2 linked regions of the Rhizobium rhizoryzae genome follow. The protein of the gene in region 2 interacts with the protein of the main gene of each other region in a pairwise test. Links are inferred from orthologs where the notes say so. Each region holds a gene or a part of one and is shown on either strand. Other genes may lie near its edges. The genes, in order: rpsL and rimP.

What was found.
Region 1: the proteins of rimP (region 2) and rpsL interact in binary tests that used the Escherichia coli proteins (3 or more experiments, as listed by UniProt). The link is inferred for Rhizobium rhizoryzae from one-to-one orthologs.

Annotation. Positions count from the first base shown.
Region 1 is NZ_CP049250.1:2,871,227-2,878,622, forward strand. What follows is about bases 4,711-7,396. They hold rpsL (30S ribosomal protein S12), read right to left. Parts: upstream 6,397-7,396; coding sequence 6,025-6,396; downstream 4,711-6,024. Other genes in these bases: fusA (elongation factor G), read right to left, coding at 4,711-5,448; rpsG (30S ribosomal protein S7), read right to left, coding at 5,482-5,952; G6N80_RS19790 (hypothetical protein), read left to right, coding at 6,875-7,168; rpoC (DNA-directed RNA polymerase subunit beta'), read right to left, coding at 7,288-7,396. Also shown: G6N80_RS19750 (50S ribosomal protein L23), read right to left, coding at 1-58; rplD (50S ribosomal protein L4), read right to left, coding at 55-675; rplC (50S ribosomal protein L3), read right to left, coding at 690-1,331; rpsJ (30S ribosomal protein S10), read right to left, coding at 1,368-1,676; tuf (elongation factor Tu), read right to left, coding at 2,101-3,276; more of fusA, read right to left, coding at 3,349-4,710. UniProt on the Escherichia coli protein: With S4 and S5 plays an important role in translational accuracy. Interacts with and stabilizes bases of the 16S rRNA that are involved in tRNA selection in the A site and with the mRNA backbone.
Region 2 is NZ_CP049250.1:837,546-845,148, reverse strand. Bases 1-2,893 are described here. They hold rimP (ribosome maturation factor RimP), read right to left. Parts: upstream 1,795-2,893; coding sequence 1,207-1,794; downstream 1-1,206. Other genes in these bases: G6N80_RS10295 (MFS transporter), read left to right, coding at 2,030-2,893; nusA (transcription termination factor NusA), read right to left, coding at 1-1,132. Outside these bases: more of G6N80_RS10295, read left to right, coding at 2,894-3,679; G6N80_RS10290 (GNAT family N-acetyltransferase), read left to right, coding at 3,707-4,162; G6N80_RS10285 (lytic murein transglycosylase), read right to left, coding at 4,164-5,411; recombination mediator RecR, read right to left, coding at 5,422-6,027; G6N80_RS10275 (MOSC domain-containing protein), read left to right, coding at 6,084-6,704; G6N80_RS10270 (YbaB/EbfC family nucleoid-associated protein), read right to left, coding at 6,738-7,061; G6N80_RS10265 (DNA polymerase III subunit gamma/tau), read right to left, coding at 7,086-7,603.

The sequences.
Region 1 (7,396 bases), 2.0 Mb from region 2 along the record:
TCGACTTTTCCGTGATCGAAGGAGATACGATCACATCATAGTGGCGAAGATCTGTCATTTGAACCGCTCCTCCAGAGCTTCAACCGCAGCCTTGGACAGCACGAGCTTGCCACGACGCAGGATATCGTAAACGTTGATGCCCTGAACCGGCAGAACGTCGATGTTCGGAATGTTCTGAGCAGCGAGCTTGAAGTTGTTGTCCAGTTCAGCACCGCCAACAACGAGAGCGTTCGTCAGGCCGAGAGAAGCCAGCGTACCAGCAACGATCTTGGTCTTAGCTTCAGAAGCAACGAGCTGATCAACGATGATCAGGTCTTCTGCCTTCAGCTTCGCCGAGAGCGCGTGACGCAGTGCCAATGCACGAACCTTCTTGGGCAGGTCATGTTCATGGCTGCGAACAACCGGACCATGAGCCTTACCACCGCCACGGAACTGCGGAGCACGAGCGGAATGGTGACGAGCGCGACCCGTACCCTTCTGCTTGTACATCTTGGAACCGGTGCGAGCGACCTCGGAACGGCCCTTGGACTTGTGAGTGCCCTGCTGCTTCTTTGCAAGCTGCCAACGCACCATACGTGCCAGGATATCCTGGCGCGGATCGAGGCCAAAGATCTCGTCAGAAAGGGAGACCTTGCCAGCGTCCGTACCCTCGAGGGTCTTGACGTTGAATTCCATGTTATTAGGCTCCCTTACTTCGCAGCCGACTTGATGGCGTCGCGGACGATAATCCAGGCGCCCTTGGAGCCGGGAACGGCACCCTTGACCAGGATCAGACCGCGATCTTCATCGGTAGACACGACTTCCAGGTTCTGGGTCGTTACGCGAGTCTGGCCCATATGACCAGCCATGCGCTTGCCCTTCCAGACCTTGCCCGGATCCTGGTTGTTACCGGTCGAACCGTGCGAACGGTGCGATACGGAAACACCGTGAGTCGCGCGCAAACCACCGAAGTTGTGACGCTTCATGGCACCGGCAAAACCCTTACCGATCGTCGTACCAGTCACATCGACCAGCTGACCTGCGGTGAAGTGGCTAGGGGAAACCGTAGCACCAACGTCGATGAGATTGTCTGCATCAACGCGAAATTCGACAACCTTCTGCTTAGGCTCAACCTGAGCTACAGCAAAATGGCCACGAAGAGCCTTGCTTGTATTCTTTACCTTCGCCTGGCCTGCACCAAGCTGAACAGCCGTGTAGCCATTCTTTTCGTCTGTGCGGTGGGCAACGACCTGGCAGTTCTCGACACGGAGAACCGTGACTGGAACATGCTCGCCAGCGTCATTGTAGACGCGGGTCATTCCGACCTTCTGTGCAATTACACCTGAACGCATCGGTTCAATCCTTCTCACTCAGCCCGAGGGCAGACCTCAGAGCTTGATTTCCACGTCTACGCCTGCGGCGAGATCGAGCTTCATCAGCGCGTCTACCGTCTGCGGGGTGGGATCCACGATATCGAGCAAGCGCTTATGAGTGCGCATTTCGAACTGCTCGCGGCTCTTCTTATCAATGTGAGGGGACCGGTTTACCGTAAACTTCTCGATGCGAGTCGGAAGCGGAACGGGGCCCCGGACGCTAGCACCGGTGCGCTTCGCCGTCGACACGATCTCGCGCGTAGAAGCGTCGAGAATACGATGATCGAATGCCTTCAGGCGAATGCGGATATTTTGGCCGTTCATTCGACGTTATCCTTGTTCTAACTTGACCCAATACTGACAAGCAGCATGGGGCGTTTCTATCTAAAGGCGGACCACCGGTGTCAAAGATCGAGGATGACCAAACTGATCATCATCCACTCTTCGGGCCCAAGGGCCCACCTTTTGGATTATTGGACCTGCAAAAAACGAAGCAGGTCGGAAATCGCGCTCGCGCGCCATTTGCAACATTTTAAAGTCATACGCAAGCCCCTAAGAGGGCTTGCACACGATTATTTCAAACCTCCAAGCGAGGAGATCAAGTCCCCTCGCCTGGTATGATCACTCGCTGATCGAATTAGTCGATGATCGAAGCAACAACGCCGGCGCCACCTGCAAAGCGCGCTTGCGCGACTTTGCAATCTTTATCAACGTCGGCAGCTTTCGGATCGCTGCCCCGGATCATCGATTACTCGATGATCGAAGCGACGATGCCAGCGCCGACGGTACGGCCGCCTTCGCGGATCGCGAAGCGCAGCTTTTCTTCCATCGCGATCGGAACGATCAGCTCAACGTCAACGGTTACGTTGTCGCCAGGCATAACCATTTCCGTGCCTTCCGGAAGCGTGACGATGCCCGTCACGTCCGTCGTGCGGAAGTAGAACTGCGGACGGTAGTTCGTGAAGAACGGCGTATGACGGCCGCCTTCTTCCTTCGTCAGGATGTAGGCTTCTGCCTTGAACTTCTTGTGCGGCTTGACAGAGCCAGGCTTGCACAGGATCTGACCGCGCTCGACGCCGTCACGGTTCACGCCACGCAGAAGAGCACCGATGTTGTCGCCAGCCTGGCCCTGGTCCAGCAGCTTGCGGAACATTTCAACGCCCGTGCAGGTCGTCTTCGTCGTTGCACGAATGCCAACGATTTCGATTTCTTCACCGACCTTCACGATACCACGCTCAACGCGGCCCGTCACAACCGTACCACGGCCAGAGATCGAGAACACGTCTTCGATCGGCATCAGGAACGGCTGGTCGATCGGACGCTCTGGCGTCGGGATGTAGGCGTCAACCTGAGCCATCAGCTCGCGGATCGCGTCTTCACCGATCGTCTTGTTCGAGTCTTCCAGAGCAGCAAGAGCAGAGCCCTTGACGATCGGAATGTCATCGCCCGGGAAGTCGTAGGACGACAGAAGTTCACGAACTTCAAGCTCTACGAGTTCCAGAAGTTCAGCGTCGTCAACCTGGTCGACCTTGTTCAGGAACACAACGATCGCAGGAACGCCAACCTGGCGAGCCAGAAGGATGTGCTCGCGCGTCTGCGGCATCGGGCCGTCAGCGGCAGAGCAAACCAGGATCGCGCCGTCCATCTGCGCTGCACCCGTGATCATGTTTTTGACGTAGTCGGCGTGGCCGGGGCAGTCAACGTGCGCATAGTGACGGTTCGCCGTCTCATACTCAACGTGAGCCGTCGAAATCGTGATACCACGCGCCTTCTCTTCCGGAGCAGCGTCGATCTGGTCGTACGCCTTGAACTCGCCGAAGTACTTCGTGATCGCTGCCGTCAGAGACGTCTTGCCATGGTCAACGTGGCCAATCGTGCCGATGTTCACATGCGGCTTGGTACGCTCAAACTTGCTCTTTGCCATTTCAGGCTCTCCATCATAGCCCCAAGATATGGGGGTAATACCTAAGTTGTTTCGTTCAAAGGGTTACCCCGGTCACTTCTGACCGGAGTACTTTGCCTGAATTTCCTGAGCCACGTTGCTCGGGACAGGTGCGTAATGATCGAAGACCATCGAATACTGCGCGCGGCCCTGAGACATGGAGCGCAGGTTGTCGACGTACTTGAACATGTTCGCCAGCGGCACATGCGCGTTGATCACGATCGCAATGCCGCGCTGTTCCTGGCCCTGAATCTGACCACGACGCGAGTTCAGATCGCCGATAACGTCACCGACGTAATCCTCAGGCGTAACAACTTCCACCTTCATCATCGGCTCAAGCAACTGAGCACCAGCCTTCTTGGCAGCTTCACGGAAGCATGCACGCGAAGCGATTTCGAAGGCGAGAACCGACGAGTCAACGTCGTGGAAGGCACCGTCGATGAGCGTCGCCTTGACGCCCAACATCGGGAAGCCAGCCAATGGGCCAGAAGACAGGACGCTTTCGATACCCTTCTGAACGCCCGGGATGTATTCCTTCGGAACTGCACCACCGACGATCTTCGACTCGAACTTGAAGTCTTCGCCATCCGGGTTCGGTTCGAAGACGATCTTGACGCGCGCGAACTGACCGGTACCACCGGACTGCTTCTTGTGCGTGTAATCTTCTTCGTGCTGACGCGTGATGGTTTCACGGTAAGCAACCTGCGGAGCGCCAACGTTGGCTTCAACCTTGAATTCGCGACGCATACGGTCGACGATGATGTCGAGGTGAAGTTCGCCCATGCCTGCAATGATGGTCTGACCGGATTCCTGGTCTGTCTTGACGCGGAAGGACGGATCTTCTGCTGCCAGACGGTTCAGGGCCAGGCCCATCTTTTCCTGGTCGCCCTTGGACTTCGGCTCGATCGCGATCTGGATGACCGGCTCGGGGAATTCCATGCGCTCAAGGATAACCGGCTTCAACGGATCGCAAAGCGTATCACCCGTTGTGGTTTCCTTCAGACCAGCAAGCGCAACGATGTCGCCCGCGAAGGCTTCTTCGATGTCTTCGCGGCTGTTCGAATGCATCTGGAGCATACGACCGACACGCTCACGCTTGTCCTTGACCGTGTTGATAACCGACGAACCCTTTTCGAGCTTGCCGGAGTAAATACGAGCAAACGTCAGCGAACCGACGAAGGGGTCGTTCATGATCTTGAACGCAAGCATAGAAAGCGGCTCGGAGTCATCTGCATGACGCTCGATTTCAGCTTCCGTCTTGAAGTCGATGCCCTTGATCGCCGGAATGTCGAGCGGCGAAGGAAGGTAGTCGACAACGGCGTCGAGAAGAGGCTGAACGCCCTTGTTCTTGAACGCGGTACCGCAGAACATTGGATGGAACTTGACGTCGATCGTACCGCGACGAACGAGTTCGCGGATCTTGTCGTTGTCAGGCATCTCGCCGTTCAGGTAGGCTTCCATCGCTTCTTCGTCGATCTCGACAACAGTCTCGATCAGCTTTTCGCGATATTCAGCAGCCTTGTCCTTCAGATCGTCCGGAATCTCAACGACGTCCCACTGAGCGCCGAGAGATTCGTCGCGCCATACGAGAGCATTCATCTCGATCAGGTCGACAACGCCCTTGAACTCGGTTTCAGCACCGATCGGGAGCTGCATGACAACTGCCGTCGCGCCAAGACGAGTCTTGATCATTTCAACCGAGCGATAGAAGTCAGCGCCGGTCTTGTCCATCTTGTTGCAGAAGATCATCCGCGGGACGTTGTACTTTTCAGCCTGACGCCAAACAGTTTCCGTCTGCGGCTCAACGCCAGCGTTGGCATCGAGGAGAGCGATCGCACCGTCGAGAACGCGCAGAGAACGTTCTACTTCGATCGTGAAGTCAACGTGTCCGGGCGTGTCGATGATGTTGAACCGACGCATCTTGCCATCACGACCCTTCCAGAAGGTGGTCGTCGCTGCAGACGTGATGGTGATACCACGCTCCTGCTCCTGCTCCATCCAGTCCATGGTCGCGGCGCCGTCGTGAACTTCGCCGATCTTGTGCGACTTACCGGTGTAATACAGGATACGCTCGGTGGTCGTGGTCTTGCCGGCGTCGATGTGCGCCATAATACCGAAATTTCGGTAGTCTTCGATTTTATACTCGCGAGCCATAGGACTGCCTTTCGAACTTCGATCGGATGAAGATTACCAACGGTAATGCGAGAACGCGCGGTTCGCGTCGGCCATCTTGTGAGTGTCTTCACGCTTCTTAACGGCGCTACCACGGTTGTTTGCTGCGTCGAGCAGTTCGCCCGACAGACGGTCAACCATGGTCGTTTCATTGCGCTTGCGCGCAGCAGCGATCAGCCAGCGAATTGCCAGCGCCTGACGGCGCTCGGGACGTACGTCAACCGGAACCTGATACGTTGCACCACCAACGCGGCGCGAACGAACTTCTACGTGCGGAGCAACATTCTCCAGCGCCTGATGGAAAACCTGCAGGGGCTCCTGCTTCGACTTTCCCTGGACTGCATCGAACGCACCGTAGACGATGGTTTCGGCAACAGACTTCTTGCCATGCAACATGATGGCATTCATGAACTTCGTGACAACCAGATCGCCGAACTTTGGATCCGGATTGATCTCACGCTTTTCTGCTTTATGACGTCTTGACATACTTCTGTCTCTTTATCTGGCTGAACGCCCTAGTACGCGGAGGACCTCGCGTGGCGCCGCTGACTGAATTGATTACTTAGGACGCTTCGCGCCGTACTTGGAGCGACGCTGCTTGCGGTTCTTCACGCCCTGCGTATCGAGAACACCGCGGATGATGTGGTAACGCACACCTGGCAAGTCCTTTACGCGGCCGCCACGGATCATGACGACAGAGTGCTCCTGGAGGTTATGGCCTTCACCCGGGATGTAGCCGATGACTTCGAAGCCATTGGTCAGACGGATCTTGGCAACCTTACGCAGAGCCGAGTTAGGCTTCTTCGGGGTCGTTGTATAAACGCGAGTGCAAACGCCACGCTTCTGTGGATTTTCCTGCAGAGCAGGAACCTTGTTGCGCTTAACCTGTGCCTGGCGAGGCTTGCGGATCAGCTGGTTTACGGTAGGCATATACCCATCCCTTACAATAATTGTTTCAAGACCCTCGCGGGCCAATCTCACACCGTGTCCGGCCCCGCGCACATTTCCACATGCACAAAACGTGGCCGACCCGAAATTCCGGATTGACCACCCAAGGCAGAGGACGCATCACCTGCGTCATGCGTGCAAATTCGTGTCTTCAACGTGCGTTATGGAACCTTGCTTGAAGCCATGTTGCGAACGAGTCGTCCTCAACGGGTAAGCTTCACATCGCTTCCGATGCGGGGCGTTTACTGTTTTACCCTGTAGACGTCAAGGCCGAAATCGGTATTTACCCCGGAAGCCCCTGGATTCACGGGTTGGAGCGCCCAATATCCCCGAATAGAACCGATAATTTATTCGTTAAGGTGAATAACCAATACACATGCGAATGGCCGTGGTAATCAGCCACTCATCACTGTAATGCGAAGACGACTCGCTCAATTGACCCGTGCTGGAGGTTTGCCACATGATCACGGAACCAGATAACGACAACAATTCCGATAAGCCAATGGTCTTCATCATTGTCGGCAAAGGATACGAGGCCAAGGAAAGTGAAGGAATCGAACTTCACATCCTGCTCCGAGCCCCTGACGATGATACGGCAGTACGGGAAGCCCTGAACGCTCTGTCCGAAGAAGGATTTATGGAGGCCGATCTCGATCAAATCGGTATCATCACCGAAGAGCCGATCGAGGAGCCACACGCCTCTGCCTATCAGGGTGCATTGGAAGGCGAAGTGTCGATCATTCGTTTCGACTGAACTCACAATAACGATCATGAAAAAAGGCGCCTGGAATATCCGGGCGCCTTTTGTATTTTGATAATGGATGTATGCGATGGGCGTGAGTGCCGGCGGATAACGCCGGCGCTCGAACCTGATTACTCACCAGCCGGCAGGTTCTCTCCCGACAATTCCTGCAGCATCGGTGTTGCTACACCCGCACCAGTGCTCTTGCGACGCTCATCAAGGATCATCTCGTCACGCGAT
Region 2 (7,603 bases):
CCAGAACCTGACCCACCATTTCGTCGACGTCGAGCGCATCCATGAACAGGTTCGTGCGCTCGTTGAATTCCTTCTGGCGGCGCTCGGATTCTTCCTGCTCCGTCATGATGTCGATATCCCAGCCCGTCAGCTGCGAGGCAAGACGAACGTTCTGGCCACGACGACCGATGGCCAGCGAAAGCTGCTCGTCCGGCACCACGACTTCGATGCGCTCTGCATCTTCATCAAGAACCACCTTGGCCACTTCCGCAGGTTGCAGTGCGTTGACGATGAACGAAGCCGGATCGCCCGACCACGGAATGATATCGATCTTTTCGCCCTGAAGTTCGCCGACGACCGCCTGAACTCGGCTACCGCGCATACCAACGCAGGCGCCGACGGGATCGATCGAGCTGTCGTTTGAAATGACGGCAATCTTGGCGCGAGAACCCGGGTCGCGAGCAACCGACTTGATCTGGATGATGCCATCGTAGATTTCCGGCACTTCCATGGTGAACAGCTTCACCATGAACTGCGGATGGGTACGCGAGAGGAAAATCTGTGGGCCACGCTGTTCACGGCGAACGTCGTAAACGTAGGCACGAACGCGGTCACCATAGCGCATGTTTTCGCGCGGGATCATCTCGTCACGGCGAATAATGCCTTCGCCACGGCCAAGGTCGACGATGACGTTGCCGTATTCGACGCGCTTGACCGTTCCGTTGACGATTTCGCCGACACGATCCTTGAATTCGTCATACTGGCGATCGCGCTCGGCTTCACGAACCTTCTGCACGATAACCTGCTTGGCAGACTGTGCAGCGATACGGCCGAAATCCATCGGTGGCAGCGGATCGGCAATGAAGTCGCCGATCTTGGCGTCGACGTTGCGGTCACGGGCCAGAGCGAGCGGAATCTGGGTCGTGTAGTCTTCCGCATGTTCCACGACTTCCAGCAGGCGCTGAAGGCGGATCTCGCCCGTCTTGGAATTGATGTCCGCGCGGATATTGCTTTCCGTGCCGTAACGCGAACGAGCGGCCTTCTGGATAGCATCGGCCATAGCGGCCAGCACGATTTCGCGGTCGATGACCTTTTCGCGCGCCACTGCATCTGCGATTTGCAGAAGTTCAAGCCGGTTCGCACTCACTGCCATTGTCGTCAGTCTCCGTCGATCGATTTTGTCTGTGCCCCAACCCGAGGAGGGTGAAGGTCTTGAAACGTGTTGTCTTACTCTTCGTCAGCGTCGTTCTGGTTCGCGGCTTCCGCCTTGGCCAGTTTGTCGGCGCGCAGGGCGTCGCGGATCAGATCATCCGTCAGGATCAGCTTGGCTTCCGCCAGGGCTGTGAACGGAACACGCAGGCGGGGCTCTTCCCCGTAGCCGATCTGGTCGCGCTCCAGCGTGAAGCCTTCGTCGTCTGCCTCGGTAATCTTGCCGCGAAAACGCTTGCGGTTATCCAGCAGGATGGAGGTCTCGCATTTCACGATATGACCGGACCAACGGGCAAAATCAGACTTGCGAACCATGGGCCGGTCGATTCCGGGCGACGATACTTCCAGATGATACGCCTTATCGACGGGATCTTCCACATCGAGAACCGGAGAAATCGCCATCGAAACCTGCTCGCAGTCTTCAACGGTCATCGTACCGTCGTTGCGCTCGCACATGACCTGAAGGGTCAAACCGTTGAGGTTCAGCAAACGCACCCGCACAAGACGAAAATCCATCGCGTCGAGAGTGGGTTCAATGATTTCGGCGATCCTGAGATCGAGGCCCGTCTCGACGATGAGACGCGGTTCCTTCTGGTTTTCCTGCATATGGTCTTCCGGCTTTGCTCGCACAAGGGCGAGAACGTCGCGTGCATCGACCGCCTAACAAAAAAGAGCGGGTCCGGTGCGGCCCCACTCTTCATCTGACGATCAAGAATTTGAACTCTCTATACCGCTTAAGCCCCGTGAATGCAAGGGTTGCGGTCAGAGCCGCCAAAGCCTCTCGATTTGCGCTTGTTAGAGGTGGCCAGCACGCTAAGTTAGTCAGCCTAAACAAATCAGCATGAGGTTCAACGTGCCCGAGCGCATCTCATCCTTTGCGCCCTTCCGTCACCAGACCTTCCGTGAAATCTGGCTCGCAAGCGTCGTTTCCAATTTCGGCGGTCTGGTGCAAGCGGTCGGTGCCGCCTGGATGATGACGGCGATCTCCAGTTCGGAAAACATGGTGGCGCTTGTTCAAGCCTCGCAGGCTCTGCCGATCATGCTGTTTTCCCTGATTGCCGGGGCGCTGGCGGACAATTTCGACCGTCGGGCGATCATGATCTCCGCGCAGGGGTTCATGCTCATTGTCTCGGTTTTTCTGGCAGTGTTTGCCTGGGTGGATCTTCTGACACCCTGGCTGCTGCTGGCCTTCACCTTCCTCATCGGCTGCGGAACGGCGCTCAACAATCCATCCTGGCAGGCCTCCGTCGGGGATCTCGTCCCGCGTCCGGTCCTTCCTGCCGCGGTCTCCTTGAACAGCGTCGGCTTCAATATCACCCGCAGTGTCGGCCCTGCCATCGGCGGCATTATCGTGGCCTCTTTCGGAGCGGCCGCGGCCTTCGCCGTCAATGCCATGAGCTACATCTCCCTGATCTTTGCCCTGTCGCGCTGGAAGCCCGAAACACCGGACAACCGGCTTCCGCGCGAGACTCTCGGGAGAGCGCTTTCGGCGGGCTTTGGCTACGTGGCCATGTCTCCGAAGCTCATCAATGTCCTGTTTCGCAGCCTCCTCTTCGGCGTCTCCGCCAGCGCCATTCTGGCGCTGCTGCCGCTGGTCGCGCGCGATCTTGTCGTGGGTGGTCCGCTGACTTACGGTCTGATGCTCGGTGCCTTTGGCGTGGGTGCCGTGATCGGCGCCCTTTTGAATGCGCGCATTCGCGAAACATTTTCGACGGAGATCATCGTCCGCATCGCTTTCACCGGCTTCGGGGTGAGCGCTGTAACCGCTGCGCTCTCATCCTCCACGCTCCTGACCTGTGCAATCCTTACGATCCCTGGGGCGTGCTGGGTTCTGGCGCTTTCGCTGTTCAATACAACGGTGCAACTGTCGACACCGCGCTGGGTGGTCGGGCGCGCACTTTCCTTTTACCAGACAGCGACCTTCGGCGGTATCGCCCTAGGCAGCTGGCTCTGGGGCATGCTGGCGGAAACCTATGGCGTCTCAACCTCACTGATGATTGCCAGCCTTGCGATGGTCTTCGGCGCACTGTTCGGCTGGCGTTTCGCGCTTCCCTCCATGGAAGCCCTGAACCTCGATCCGGCCAACACCTTCCGCGAACCTTCGCTTCGGCTCGATCTCCAGCCAAGAAGCGGCCCGATCGTTCTGCTTGTTGACTATACGGTGCGCGAAGAAAACGTGCCCGCCTTCCTGGCGCTGATGTCCGAGCGACGCCGCATCCGTATTCGTGACGGTGCACGCCAGTGGGCCCTGATGCGGGACTTGGAAAACCCGGATATCTGGACGGAAACCTATCACACGGCCACCTGGGCGGATTATGTGCGTCATAATCAGCGCCGCACCAAGGCAGATGCGGAGATCTGGACCCAGATCCGGGCGCTCCACGCGGGGCCGGATGGTCCACGTGTCCATCGCATGCTGGAGCGGCAGGCCATACCTCCCGATCACGCCCGTGAGGATGTCTTCCACAAATCGGCGCTCGATCTCCATTGACCTTGTCGCAACATCCGGAAAACCCGCATGACCGAATATCGCAGAGCCGAAGAGACAGACCTTACCGCCATCGTCGCCATGCTTGCCGATGACGCTCTGGGCCGGACCCGTGAAGTGGTATCCGATCCGGTCGACCGACGGTATGTCGATGCATTCCATGCCATTCAGGCGGATCCAAACCAAATGCTGGCAGTCGCCGTCGATGGCTCAGGCGATGTCGTAGGATGCCTGCAGATCAGCTTTCTGCCTGGGCTTTCCCGCCTTGGCCTCTGGCGCGGCCAGATCGAAAGCGTGCGGGTGGCGGCAAGCCAGCGTGGCAAGGGCGTCGGGCGGGAGATGATTCGCTGGGCCATCGAAGCGTGCCGCAAGCGCGGCTGCGGCGCCGTTCAATTGACCTCCGATAATCGCCGGGAGGACGCCCATCGCTTTTATGAAAGCCTTGGCTTCGAGAAAAGCCACGCGGGCTTCAAACTGAACCTTTGAACTATCTAAGCCGCGCCTTCAGGCTCTCGTCCGGGAAACAAGTGGGAGCCATCCCGCTCTTCGCCTGCCAGTCGCCAATCGAGCGGCGGGTCTTGAAACCTGCCAGCCCATCGGCGCGGCCGACATCATAACCCTTTGCCTGCAAGCTTTTCTGCATGGCCAGCACATCGGAACGCAGCATCTTCCCCGTGGGGTTCCAGCCTGCCTGAAACGGACCTGCTCCATTTGCGATGCGGTCCGAGAGATTGCCGATGAAGAGCGCATAGAGATCGGAGTTGTTATATTCCTTCAGCACGTAGAAGTTCGGCGTCACGATGAATTCCGGTCCGTAGCGACCGGCAGGCACCAGCATCATGCCATCTACCTTTGCCTCATGTGCCGGAAAGCCTTTGCCGTTGACGCGGGAAATTCCGAGCGAAGCCCATTGCGAAATCAGCTTGGCGAGATCCGGCCCCTCCTGCGCACAGGAAACCTGAGCCGGGATCGTCACCTCGAAGCCCCAGTCGCGGTCGCGCTGCCAGCCCTTCAGCACGAGATAGTGTGCGATGGAGGCGAGTGTATCCGGCACGGAATCCCAGATATCCGCCTTGCCGTCGCCGTCGAAATCAACCGCATACTTTGCGTAACTCGAGGGCATGAACTGCGGCTGGCCCAATGCGCCGGCCCAGGAACCCCGCATACGCTCCGGCGTGATGTCGCCGTGCTGGATAATGCGCAAAGCGTCGATCAACTCGGTGCGGAACATGTCCTTGCGGGTGGACATGAAAGCCTTTGTTGCCAGCACATCCAGCGCCGCAAAGGGCAGTTTCGCACGTCCATATCCGGATTCACGACCCCATATCGCAAGAATGATCGACCCCGGTACACCATAGGTCTGTTCTACCTTGCGCAAGGTCGCAGCATGCGTCTGCGCCAGCGAACGCCCGGTCATGGCCAGGCCTTGCATGCGTTGCTCGGAAAAATAGGCGCCGGGTGAGGAAAATTCGGCCTGGGTTTGATCCTGTTCCTTCGGCGGCGTGGTGCCCGGTGGAACAAGGTCCGGCAGGTCCCATTTCAATGAAACGCCTTTCAGCGCCGCATCGATGGTGGAGGCGGAAACGCCGGCCTTCTTCGCTTCCGGCGTGATGTCCCGGCTAAGCCATTGGCGAAATTGCTGCTCAACCTCGGCCTTGGAGGGAGCCGCCAGCGCAGGCATGGGAAGGGCGAGTGCCATCAATGATAGGCAAAGTGTACCAAGTTTCCGGATCATCCACGCCTCCTCAAATCGCCGTTCGTGCGCGTAACGCTGCCGTCAGCGTACCCTCGTCCAGGTAATCCAGTTCCCCACCCACGGGCACGCCATGGGCAAGACGGGTGATTTTCACGGGCAGGTCTGACAGGCGGTCCGTGATGAAATGGGCGGTTGCCTGACCTTCCACGGTCGCGTTGACGGCCAGAATGATCTCGCGAATGCCGCCTTCGCTCACGCGGTCGACAAGGCTTTTGATGTTGAGATCGTCAGGCCCGACGCCATCGAGCGGTGAAAGCGTTCCTCCCAGCACATGATAGGCGGCGTTCATGGCGGCTGCCCGCTCAAGCGCCCAAAGGTCCGATACGTCCTCCACGACGATGATGACGGATTGATCGCGCCGCTCGTCGGTACAGACGGTGCAAGGGTCGCTTGTATCCACATTGCCGCAGCGGGAGCAGACCTTCACCTTGTCATAGGCCTCGCCCAGCGCGTGAGAGAGCGGGCCCATCAATTGCTCGCGCTTCTTGATGAGATGCAGCGCCGCCCTACGTGCGGAGCGGGGGCCAAGCCCCGGCACCTTCGCCAGCAGTTGAATGAGTTTTTCGATTTCGGGACCGGTAACACGTTTTGCCATGAGGCGCTTTTAGACGATAAGCACCGTTAACGGAATCTCACATTGAGGTATCTCTCATGAAAGTCAGCGCCGTCTGTCTCGGCCAGCCTGAAAAACTACCGGGCAAGAGCTACAAGAGCGGCATCAACAAGCAGCCGGTGGGCTATCCAGTCCATGTGGACGAGAACGGGCTGGTGGGTGATTCGATCTGCAACGGCAAATATCACGGGGGCCACGAACAGGCGGTCTATATGGAAGGCAGCGAGACGCTCCGCTGGTGGGCGCAGGAACTGCAAAGGAATCTGCCACCGGGAACCTTTGGCGAAAATCTGGTCATTGATGGCCTTGAGAATCGCGATGTCTGTGCGGGCGACCGCTTCCACCTGGCAGGTGGCGTCATTCTGGAAGCCACATCACCGCGCGTTCCCTGCAACACGTTCACGGCGCATATGAATGATCCGAAAATTGCCAAGCGCTATACAGCGGCGGCGCGACCCGGCATTTATTGCCGCGTGATCCAGACAGGGGTTCTTGCAGCCGGTGAAGACGTCGAATTTCACCCCTATCGGGGCGAGCGCGTCAGGATTGCCGAACTCATGATCTTTCAGCCAAAGCGGCTCAGCATCGAGCAGCGAACCCGCTACCTGAGCGTTCCGCTGCATGAAGATCTCCAGGCAAAAATCAGGGATCTGGTATAAAAAAGGGCCGCATCTGCGACCCTTCGTCGGAGATCAGAACGGCAGCTTCATGCCGGGAGGCAGCGGCAGACCAGCCGTCACGGCGGCCATCTTTTCCTGCGCCTGCGCCTCGCTCTTGTCCTTTGCATCCTTGTGTGCGGCAACGATAAGGTCTTCAAGAATCTCGACCTCGTCTTCCTTGAACAGCGACGGGTCGATCTTGAGGCTGCGCAACTCGCCCTTGCCGTTCAGAACAACAGTCACAAGGCCGCCACCCGCCTTGCCCTCGACCTCAAGAGCGGCGATTTCCGCCTGCATCTTTTCCATCTTGGCCTGCATTTCCTTGACCTTGCCCATCATGCCCATGATGTCGCGCATCGTCTTGTCCTTCTCTTGTCGTTGTCAGATGTCGAGGTCGTCACCCGGCAGAATGTCGCCTTCGTCTGTTTCGATTATCGCCGGAGGTTGAGCCTCTTCCAACTCGTCCTCAACCGGCACCTTGATGCGAACGTCAATGATCCTGGCGCCCGGAAACTGAGCGAGAATGGCCGCGACATCCGGATCGGCTCGTGCATCCGTCTTGTGCTGTTCCTTGATCTGCGCTTCCGCCTCGGCCAGCGTCGGTTCGCCGCGCTCATTGGATAGCGTTACCCACCAGGTAATGCCGGTCCATTCTTTCAGCTTGGATGCCAGATCACTGGCAATGGATTTCGGCGCATCCGGCTCCAGGCGAATCTCAAGCCGACCCGGTTCCAGTTTGACCAGATGAACGGATTGGCGCACGCGTGCCCGCAGGATCGGCTCCCGGTTCGCTGTGCAGAGGTCGGAGATATCGGCGAGCGATCGGACATCCACCTTCGGCTGAGGCTGCGCATTTTCTTGCGGCCTGGTTTCCACGCGCCCGACCGGGGAGGGCTCAG